DNA from 3 places in the Pseudomonas sp. LBUM1640 genome. Region 3 is predicted to be linked to each of the others. Evidence: predicted binding sites of a transcription regulator. Region 3 holds the regulator's gene; each other region holds the start of a gene.
The links. Region 3 encodes FliA, which starts transcription of late flagellar genes. Its sites were predicted from a motif close to CTAAAGTTTNNNNNNNNNNNGCCGNTAA; they were not measured.
Positions count from the first base shown of each region.

Region 1: a site for FliA is predicted at 1,755-1,782, ahead of ACA065_RS16305 (methyl-accepting chemotaxis protein). Genes of this name have one in related genera too.
Region 2: a site for FliA is predicted at 1,153-1,180, ahead of ACA065_RS00625 (methyl-accepting chemotaxis protein). Genes of this name have one in related genera too.

Region 1 covers NZ_CP166816.1:3,646,172-3,649,432, reverse strand. Annotated here, with positions in the region: gene ACA065_RS16305 (methyl-accepting chemotaxis protein) at 55-1,689, opposite strand; gene ACA065_RS16300 (undecaprenyl-diphosphate phosphatase) at 1,916-2,746, shown strand; gene ACA065_RS16295 (DUF1294 domain-containing protein) at 2,743-3,126, shown strand; gene ACA065_RS16290 (amidase) at 3,246-3,261, shown strand, end outside.
Region 2 covers NZ_CP166816.1:126,985-130,245, forward strand. Annotated here, with positions in the region: partial or broken gene ACA065_RS00615 (TonB-dependent siderophore receptor) at 141-809, opposite strand; partial or broken gene ACA065_RS00620 (sigma factor-like helix-turn-helix DNA-binding protein) at 822-1,094, opposite strand; gene ACA065_RS00625 (methyl-accepting chemotaxis protein) at 1,296-3,176, shown strand; gene ACA065_RS00630 (SRPBCC family protein) at 3,216-3,261, opposite strand, start outside.
Region 3 covers NZ_CP166816.1:4,948,432-4,951,692, reverse strand. Annotated here, with positions in the region: gene flhF (flagellar biosynthesis GTPase FlhF) at 1-250, shown strand, start outside; gene fleN (flagellar synthesis regulator FleN) at 357-1,190, shown strand; gene fliA (RNA polymerase sigma factor FliA) at 1,187-1,927, shown strand; gene ACA065_RS21710 (chemotaxis response regulator CheY) at 2,096-2,470, shown strand; gene ACA065_RS21705 (protein phosphatase CheZ) at 2,489-3,261, shown strand, end outside.

The sequences.
Region 1 (3,261 bases), 1.3 Mb from region 3:
CACCCAAACAACGGATATGTACTCAATCTATAAAAAAGCCCCCCCCAGTGAGCGCTAAACCTTGAACTGGCGCAGCAACCCACCCAGCTGTTCACTCAACCCACGCAACTGCGCACTCGCCACACTCGACTGCTCCGCCGCCAACGCGGTGCTGTGGGACAACCCCGCCGCCTGGGTGACGTTCTGGTTGATGTCCTCCACCACATGCGCCTGTTGCAAGGTCGCGCTGGCAATCGAAGCATTCAGCCCATTAAGGTTGCGCAACGCCTGGCCAATGGCGGTGAGGCTGGCACCCGCCTGACCAGCCTGTTCAATGGTCAGTTGCGACGCACTGTGGCTGTCGCTGATCACCTTCACCGCCGCTTCCGAATGACCTTGCAGACGCTCGATCATCACCTGGATTTCAGCCGTGGATTTCTGCGTACGCTGAGCCAGCAACCGCACCTCATCGGCCACCACGGCAAACCCGCGGCCCTGTTCCCCGGCGCGCGCGGCTTCAATCGCGGCGTTAAGGGCCAGCAAGTTAGTCTGGTCGGCAATCGAGCGAATCACTTCCAGCACCCCACCAATCTGCGTGCTTTCGCTGGACAGCGTGCGGATCACCTCAACGGCCTGGCTGATGGTGCTGGAAAGCTGGTCGATCTGCTGCAAACTGCCGTCGATGTTCACCTGGCCCTGCTGCGCCTGGGCCTGGGCGTCACGCATTTCGCTGGCAGCATGCTCGGCGTTTTTGGCCACATCCTGCACGCCGTAGGTCACTTCATTGATCGCCGTCGCCACCAGCTCCATCTGCTGCGACTGTTGCTGGCTGCGGTCATGCGCCTGGCTGGCATTGGTGCCCAGCTCCGTGGACGACTGGCCCAACGCGTTGGCGCACACCTGCAGTTGGCCGACCACTTGGCGCAGCTTGGCGGTAAAGCTATTGAAGTGCTGGGACAACTGGGTGACTTCGTCGCGCCCATGGGTGTCGAGGCTGCGCGTCAGGTCGCTTTCGCCACTGGCGATATTGGCCATGGCGTTCACTGCCGCCTGCAACGGTTGCACGATGCTGCGGGCGATCAGCAGCACCAGCACGGCCATCACCAGCGCGATGCCCAGACCAATCAGTGAGGCTTTCCATACCTGGCCTTTGAACTCGGCCTGCACATCATCCACGTACACGCCGGAGCCGATAATCCAGCCCCAGGGTTCGAACAGTTGGATGTAGGAGGTTTTTTCCACCGGTGCTTCGGCGCCGGGCTTCGGCCAGCGATAGTTGACGATGCCAGCGCCCTTGGCCTTGGCCAGGATCACAAATTCGTTGAACACCGCAAAACCATCCGGGTCGCGAATCGCCGAGAGGTTCTGGCCATCCAGCTTGGGGTTGGCCGCGTGCATGATCATCACGGGCGTGAGGTCATTGATCCAGAAATAATCGTCGTGGTCGTAGCGCAGGCCACGCACCGCGCTGAGCGCTTGTTTTTGCGCCACGTCGCGGGTCAATACGCCGGTTTTTTCGAGATTCTGGTAATAGGCCAGCACGCCGCTGGCGGTCTGCACCACGTGCTGGGTTTGCTGGCGTTTGGCCTGGTAGAGGTCGCCGTGGATCTGCTTGAGCATCAACAGCCCCAAGGTCAGCAGCATCAACACGGCGACTATCAGGATCAGCCACAGACGGCGGCTGATCGACATGTTGCGCAAACTGTTCATCGTCCTGTCACTCCCTGCTTTTTATAATTGTGTGCTGCATCGACAATTCCAGCGTGTCTGATAGGCTTTCGGCCTGTAATCGGAAAACCTGAGTACTCCCTGATTTTTCACGAAATTTTTGCAGACCGATGTTGAAAATCAGCAGCGGAAATTGAGTGCGCTTGCGTCAGTGAACCATTAAAAAGACAGACAAGGCATGCCACCGCGCATGACCTTTGGGGGAAGCATGGATTTTTGGACCGCCATACAGGCATTGATTCTTGGCGTTGTGGAGGGGCTGACTGAGTTCCTGCCGATTTCCAGCACCGGCCACCAGATCATCGTCGCCGACTTGATCGGCTTCGGCGGTGAACGCTTTGAAGCGTTCAACATCATCATTCAATTGGGCGCAATCCTGGCCGTGGTCTGGGAGTTTCGGCGCAAGATCTTCGACGTGGTCATCGGCTTGCCGACCCAGCGCAATGCCCAGCGTTTCACGGTTAACCTGATGATCGCGGTACTGCCGGCGATTGTGCTGGGGGTGATTTTTGCCGACCTGATCAAGCATTACTTGTTCAACCCGATCACCGTGGCCACCGCGCTGGTGGTGGGCGGTGTGATCATGTTGTGGGCTGAACGCCGCCAGCATGCGGTGCACGCGCAAACCGTGGACGAGATTACCTGGAAAGACGCGCTCAAGGTCGGCCTGGCCCAATGCCTGGCGATGATTCCGGGCACTTCACGTTCCGGCGCCACCATCATCGGCGGCCTGCTGTTCGGCCTGTCGCGCAAGACCGCCACCGAGTTTTCGTTCTTCCTGGCCATGCCGACCATGGTCGGTGCGGCGGTGTATTCGGGCTACAAGTACCGTCACCTGTTCCAGCCGGATGACTTGCCGGTGTTCGCCATCGGTTTTGTCACCTCGTTCATCTTCGCGATGATTGCGGTCAAGGCCTTGCTCAAGTTCATCGCCAGCCACAGTTATGCGGCGTTCGCCTGGTATCGCATTGCCTTTGGCGTGGTGATCCTGGCGACCTGGCAGTTCGGTTGGATCGACTGGTCTGCGGTCAAGCCATGAACATTCAGCACCCGCGCCTGAAGGCGCTGATCTTTGTGCTGCTGTGCGCCGCGCCGCTGCTTGGCGCGGCACTGGTGTGGTATCGCGGTGAGACGGTGATCCCGCTGGCGGCCTATGGCGTGGTCAGCGTGGTGGCGTTTTTCCTGTACTGGGGCGACAAGCGCAAGGCTCAGGCCGATGGCCCGCGCGTTCGCGAGAATATCCTGCACGCCGTTGAGCTGGCGGGCGGATGGCCAGGCGCGTTGATCGCCCAGCAGGTGTTCCGCCACAAGACGCGCAAGGTGTCGTACCAAGTGCTGTTTTGGGTGATTGTGCTGCTGCACGAGGTGTTCTGGCTTGATCAGTTATTCCTCGGCGGTACGTTGCTGTCAGTGATATAGGCCAGGGGGGATGGATCTTCCCTACAAGATTGCGGGAAGCTCCTGACCCAATCATCGATATGAACCGGCAGCCCACAGGCGTTATTCTCCAGGCACTTGAACGTATTGGGCTAACACGGATGTCTTTTTCGGATT
Region 2 (3,261 bases), 2.1 Mb from region 3:
TAGTGACCAGCAAAAGATTCACGCTGAAAGCACGCAGGTGAGGCTCTTCCAGGCCTGCCACATCGGGCCAGCCATGCAGCCGGCCAACAAAAAAGCCAGCGCCTGGAATTAGGCGCTGGCTTCTCGGAAACATTAGAAGATCAGAATTGATAGCTTACCGTCGCACTGACGTTACGCTCTTCTCCCAGGTAGCAGAAGTTCAGGCTGGCACAGGACGCTACATAGGTCTCATTGGTCAGGTTGTTGGCATTCAACCGCACATCCACGCCCTTCAACCCTACTTTACCCAAGTCATACCCTACTGACGCGTCAAGCAAGGTCTAGGCCGGCACCTTCATCGTGTTCTCTGCATCTGCCCAGCTGTACCCTACATATCGAACCCCGCCCCCTAACCGCAAGCCGTCCAAGGCTCTACTATCAAACTTATAGTCCCCCCACACCGACGCCATATGACGAGGCGCCTGGGTCGGAGAATTGTGCCTGTTCTCGATCAGGTTATCGGTGGAGCTCAACGTGCTCACCATCGACTTGGAATACTTGATGTCGGTAAAGGTATAGCTGCCCAGAAACTTCAAGTTATCGGCCACTTGAGCACCTATAGCCCGATAGAAGTTCTCCTGTGGCAGCTTGGTCGCCAGGTTTTCCTGGTCGATGCGCAACCAGGACGGCGTAAACAAGTTGTCGGTTCCCGGCGGCTGATACTTCAAGCCGGCCTCCCACTGTGTCCCATTAGTAGGTGCCAGGGGATTGCCCGCGCTGTCTGAATAAAAGTTCGGGTTAAAGGACTCTGAATAGCTGGTGAGCTTCGCGCCAGTGCTCGTATTGCGCATGCAGGCGCCCATTTGCTCCGCGATCTGTTTGTACGCCAGCCCATCGCACTGAGCCAATAGAAACGCCTTACGCACTTTCGGCTTCAAGCCGTCTAAAAGGCGGGCGATTGCCTCCAGAGGTTCCAGCACCAACGCACGCGCTTCGGTGCTGGGTGCCAACGCTTCTGGCAGATGAGCGATGGACTCGAGGTAAGCGCGTTCGATTTCTTCACGGCGCCAATGATCAATCACTAAGCCCCGAGCGATGGTGCGCAAGAAAGCTCGCCGCGCTTGTACCGTTGGTCAGTTTCCTACTCAAAAAGAGGATGCATCTCACAAATTTCTAAGATTTCTCTAAGTGTGGCCGAAAGCCTGACGAGCCATGCGTGCACCGAAATAGAGCGGTCCGAGAGAGTCCGCCTATCCCGTTACATGGAATGTTCCACTCGGCACGCTCATCCCCCTTTGGCAAAAGAAGTCGATGAAATGAATCTTAAGTTCAGTCATAAAATTCTGTTGGCCGCGTCAGGCGTCGTGGTTCTCGCTTTCGCGTTATTCACGCTTTACAACGACTACCTGCAGCGCAGCACCATCAAACAAAACCTGGAGTCGTCCATCCAGCAATCGGGAGAACTCACGGCCAGCAGTGTGCAGAACTGGCTCAGTGGCCGCATCCTGGTCCTCGAAAGCCTGGCGCAAAACGTAGCGCACCAGGGCAGCGCTGCCGACCTTCCGGGCCTGGTCGACCAGCCTGCATTCACCTCGAACTTCCAGTTCACCTACGTCGGTCAAACCAACGGTGTATTCACCCAGCGCCCTGACGCCAAGATGCCCGACGGTTATGACCCACGGCAGCGTCCTTGGTACAAGCAAGCGGTGGCGGCCGATAAAACCATGCTCACCCCGCCTTACATGGCAGCCGTGGGCGGGCAGATCGTAACCATCGCCCTGCCGGTCAAAAAGAACGGTGAACTGCTGGGTGTCGTCGGCGGCGACCTGAGCCTGCAGACCTTGGTGAAGATCATCAACTCGGTGGACTTCGGCGGCATCGGCCATGCATTTCTGGTCAGCGCCGACGGCCAGGTCATTGTCAGCCCTGACCAGGACCAGGTGATGAAAAACCTCAAGGATATCTACCCAGGCATTAACCTGCGTATCGAAAAGGTCAGCCAGGACGTTGTCCTCAATGGCCAGGACCGTATCCTTTCGTTCACCCCGATCAGCGGTTTGCCGGGTGCCGATTGGTACATCGGTCTGTCGATCGATAAAGATAAAGCCTACGCCCCGCTGGGCAAATTCCGTACTTCGGCATTGATCGCCATGTTGATCGCGGTTGTCGCAATTGCCGTGCTTTTGAGCCTGTTGATTCAAGTACTGCTGCGCCCGCTGACCACCATGGGCATTGCCATGCAGGACATTGCCCAAGGCGAGGGTGATTTGACTCGGCGTTTGGACGTGACCAGCAAGGACGAGTTTGGCGAGGTTGGTAGCGCCTTCAACCAGTTCGTCGAGCGTATCCACGCGTCCATCTCCGAGGTGTCTTCGGCAACGCGGCAGGTACACGATCTGTCCCAGCGCGTGATGGCCTCGTCCAATGCCTCGATCATCGGCTCGGACGAACAAAGTGCACGCACCAATAGCGTGGCAGCGGCGATCAACGAGTTGGGTGCCGCCACTCAGGAAATCGCGCGTAACGCGGCCGATGCTTCGCAGCATGCCAGTGGCGCCAGTGAACAGGCAGACGACGGGCGCAAGGTGGTGGAGCAAACCATCCTGGCGATGTCGCAGCTGTCGCAAAAAATCAGCCTGTCCTGCACCCAGATCGAAACCCTGAACGCCAGCACCGACAACATCGGTCACATCCTTGATGTGATCAAAGGCATCTCCCAGCAAACCAACTTGTTGGCACTTAATGCCGCGATTGAAGCGGCTCGTGCCGGGGAAGCCGGGCGTGGTTTTGCTGTGGTTGCCGATGAGGTGCGTAACCTGGCTCACCGTACCCAGGAGTCCGCCGAAGAGATCCATAAGATGATCACTTCGCTGCAAGTGGGTTCGCGTGAAGCGGTGACCACCATGAACGCCAGCCAGACCTCCAGCGAAGAAAGCGTTGAAGTGGCCAACCAGGCCGGTGAGCGCCTGGTCAGCGTGACGCAACGCATCGTCGAGATCGACGGCATGAACCAGTCGGTGGCTGCCGCTACCGAGGAGCAGACCGCTGTGGTGGAAACCCTCAACGTCGACATCAACCAGATCAACCTGCTGAACCAGCAGGGCGTGGCCAACCTCAACGAAACGCTCAAGGACTGCGACGCGCTGTCCCAGCAGGCCAGCCGATTGAAGCAGTTGGTCGACAGCTTCAAAATCTGACCTTGGTGGTGCAGGAGCGAGGCCTCTCGCTCCTGCTGATCAGCCGAGCATCTGGCGCACATTCTCCAGTGCGCTGTCGGCGAAA
Region 3 (3,261 bases):
CGGTTGCATCCTCACCAAGCTCGACGAAACCGCGAGCCTGGGCGAAGTGCTGAGCCTGGCCATCAGTCATGAATTACCGGTCGCCTACCTGACCGACGGGCCGCGGATCCCGGATGATCTCCATCTGCCGCGCCGTCATCAGTTGGTCAGCCGTGCTGTCAGCGTGCAAATGCAAGAAGAGCCTAGCGAGGAAGCGATGGCCGATATGTTCGCCGACCTTTACCACAACCCCGCAAAACGGGTGGGGTGAGGGCAGGATGAGCGCCGTGAAATGTATCTACATCGATGGTCTGCAAGCGATTCACGCGGCCAAGCCATGTAGCCTGCGTCTAAGCAAGACAAGGTAAAGAAATAAAATGGGCAGCATGCATCCCGTACAGGTGATCGCGGTGACCGGCGGCAAAGGTGGCGTCGGAAAAACTAACGTGTCAGTGAATTTGTCCCTGGCCCTGGCAGAGCTTGGCCGTCGCGTCATGCTGCTGGATGCTGACCTGGGCCTGGCGAACGTCGACGTTTTGCTGGGGCTGACACCCAAACACACCCTTGCCGATGTGATTGAAGGCCGCTGCGAGCTGCGCGATGTGCTGCTGCAAGGCCCCGGTGGCATTCGCATCGTGCCGGCCGCCTCGGGCACCCAGAGCATGGTGCACCTGAGCCCGGCGCAGCATGCCGGCCTGATCCAGGCCTTCAGCGATATCGGCGACAACCTCGACGTGCTGGTGATCGACACCGCCGCCGGCATCGGCGAGTCCGTGGTCAGCTTCGTACGCGCAGCGCAAGAAGTGCTGCTGGTGGTCTGCGACGAACCCACCTCGATCACCGACGCGTACGCGCTGATCAAACTGCTTAACCGTGACTACGGCATGAACCGCTTCCGCGTGCTGGCCAACATGGCCCAAAGCCCGCAGGAAGGGCGAAACCTGTTCGCCAAGTTGACCAAGGTCACGGATCGCTTCCTCGATGTCGCCTTACAATACGTTGGCGCAGTTCCCTATGACGAGTGCGTACGCAAGGCTGTGCAAAAGCAGCGTGCAGTCTACGAAGCGTTCCCTCGTTCGAAATGCGCACTGGCGTTCAAGGCTATTGCCCAGAAGGTCGATACTTGGCCGTTGCCTGCCAACCCTCGGGGGCATCTGGAGTTTTTCGTCGAGCGATTGGTGCATCAGACGAGCGCAGGACCGGTGCTATGACATCCAGCGGCTACAACCTTTACAAAAAGTCGGCACGTGACAGCCAAGGCGAATTGATCGAGCGCTACGCGCCCCTGGTCAAGCGCATTGCCTACCACCTGCTGGCACGCCTGCCAGCCAGCGTGCAGGTCGAAGACCTGATCCAGGCCGGCATGATCGGTTTGCTCGAAGTGTCGACCAAATACGACGCGAGCAAAGGTGCGAGTTTCGAGACGTATGCGGGTATCCGCATTCGTGGCGCGATGCTCGATGAGGTGCGTAAAGGGGATTGGGCGCCGCGTTCGGTACACCGCAACACGCGAATGGTCAGTGACGCAATTCGCGCAATTGAAGCAAAAACCGGTCGTGACGCTAAAGATCATGAAGTTGCGGCCGAACTCCAATTGAGTCTCGACGATTACTACGGGATTTTGAACGATACCTTGGGCAGCCGCCTGTTCAGTTTCGACGACCTGTTGCAGGACGGCGAACACGAAGGGCTGCACGAGGACGGCGCGAGTGCACATCTCGAGCCGTCGCGCGATCTGGAAGATGAACGTTTCCAGAGTGCGTTGGCGGAAGCGATTGCCAATTTGCCGGAGCGTGAACGGCTGGTGTTGGCGCTGTACTACGACGAAGAGCTGAACCTCAAGGAAATCGGTGAGGTCCTGGGGGTCAGCGAATCACGTGTCAGCCAGTTGCACAGCCAGTGCGCAGCCCGCTTGCGGGGGCGATTGGGAGAGTGGCGCGCGCGCTGACAGGCAGTGTGGGGACACTGCAGACGCTACCGCGAAGGCTTCACGCCTTCGCGGGTTCGTACCGTGGTGCCCTGGGCAGTCCTTTTTGTGTAACGCCTGTTGATTGAAATGGCGCGTCCAGGTGCTGGGCGCGTTTAAGACTGCTTGGAGGTCGAATTGGACAAGAACATGAAAATCCTCATCGTTGATGACTTCTCAACGATGCGGCGGATCATAAAAAACCTGTTGCGTGACCTTGGGTTCACCAACACGGTCGAGGCGGATGACGGCATTACGGCGATTCCGATCCTCAACAGCGGGAGCATCGACTTTCTGGTAACCGACTGGAACATGCCGGGCATGACCGGCATCGATTTGCTGCGTCACGTGCGCGCCGATGAAAAGCTGCGCAGCTTGCCTGTGTTGATGGTGACCGCCGAAGCCAAGCGTGAACAGATCATCGAAGCCGCCCAAGCTGGGGTTAACGGTTACGTGGTCAAGCCATTCACTGCACTGGCCTTGAAAGAGAAGATCGAAAAAATCTTCGAACGCATCGGTCATTGATGCTGCCACGGGGGAGCTATGGAGCATAAAGAATCATCGCAGGCCGATTTTGAATCGACCCTGAAAAAGCATGCTCACCAGTTGGTCGAAAGCCTTGAAAAAGGCCAGTTCGGCGACGCGGTGCAGTTAATCCATGAGCTCAACCAGACCCGTGACCGCGGCCTGTACCAGGAAGTGGGCAAGCTCACACGCGAGCTGCACAGTGCGATCGTCAATTTCCAGATTGACCCGCATATGCCCCAGGCCGAAGAAATTTCGCAAATCACCGATGCCACCGAACGCCTGTCCTACGTGGTCAGGCTGACTGAGGCGGCGGCCAACCGCACCATGGACCTGGTGGAAAACGCAACGCCCTTGGTCAATGGCATGGCCACCGAAGCTCAGGCTCTGAGCGTTGACTGGGGTCGCTTCATGCGTCGGGAAGTGGGCGCGGAAGAATTTCGTGAACTGGCGCGTCGGGTCGACGGGTTTTTGTCGCGCAGCGAGCAGGAAAACCGCACGGTTGCCAGCAACCTCAATGACATTCTGCTCGCCCAGGATTACCAGGACCTCACCGGTCAAGTGATCAAGCGCGTGACCCAACTGGTCACCGAAGTGGAAAGCAACCTGCTCAAATTGGTGCTCATGGCCGGCCAAGTTGATCGTTTTGCCGGCATCGAACATGACCGCGAAGCGATCCTCTCGGAAAAAGATCCACAAAAACATCTCGCCAAGGGTGAAGGTCCGCAGATTCATGCCGATAAACGTGAAGACGTTATGTCAGGTCAGGATGACGTAGATGACCTGTTATC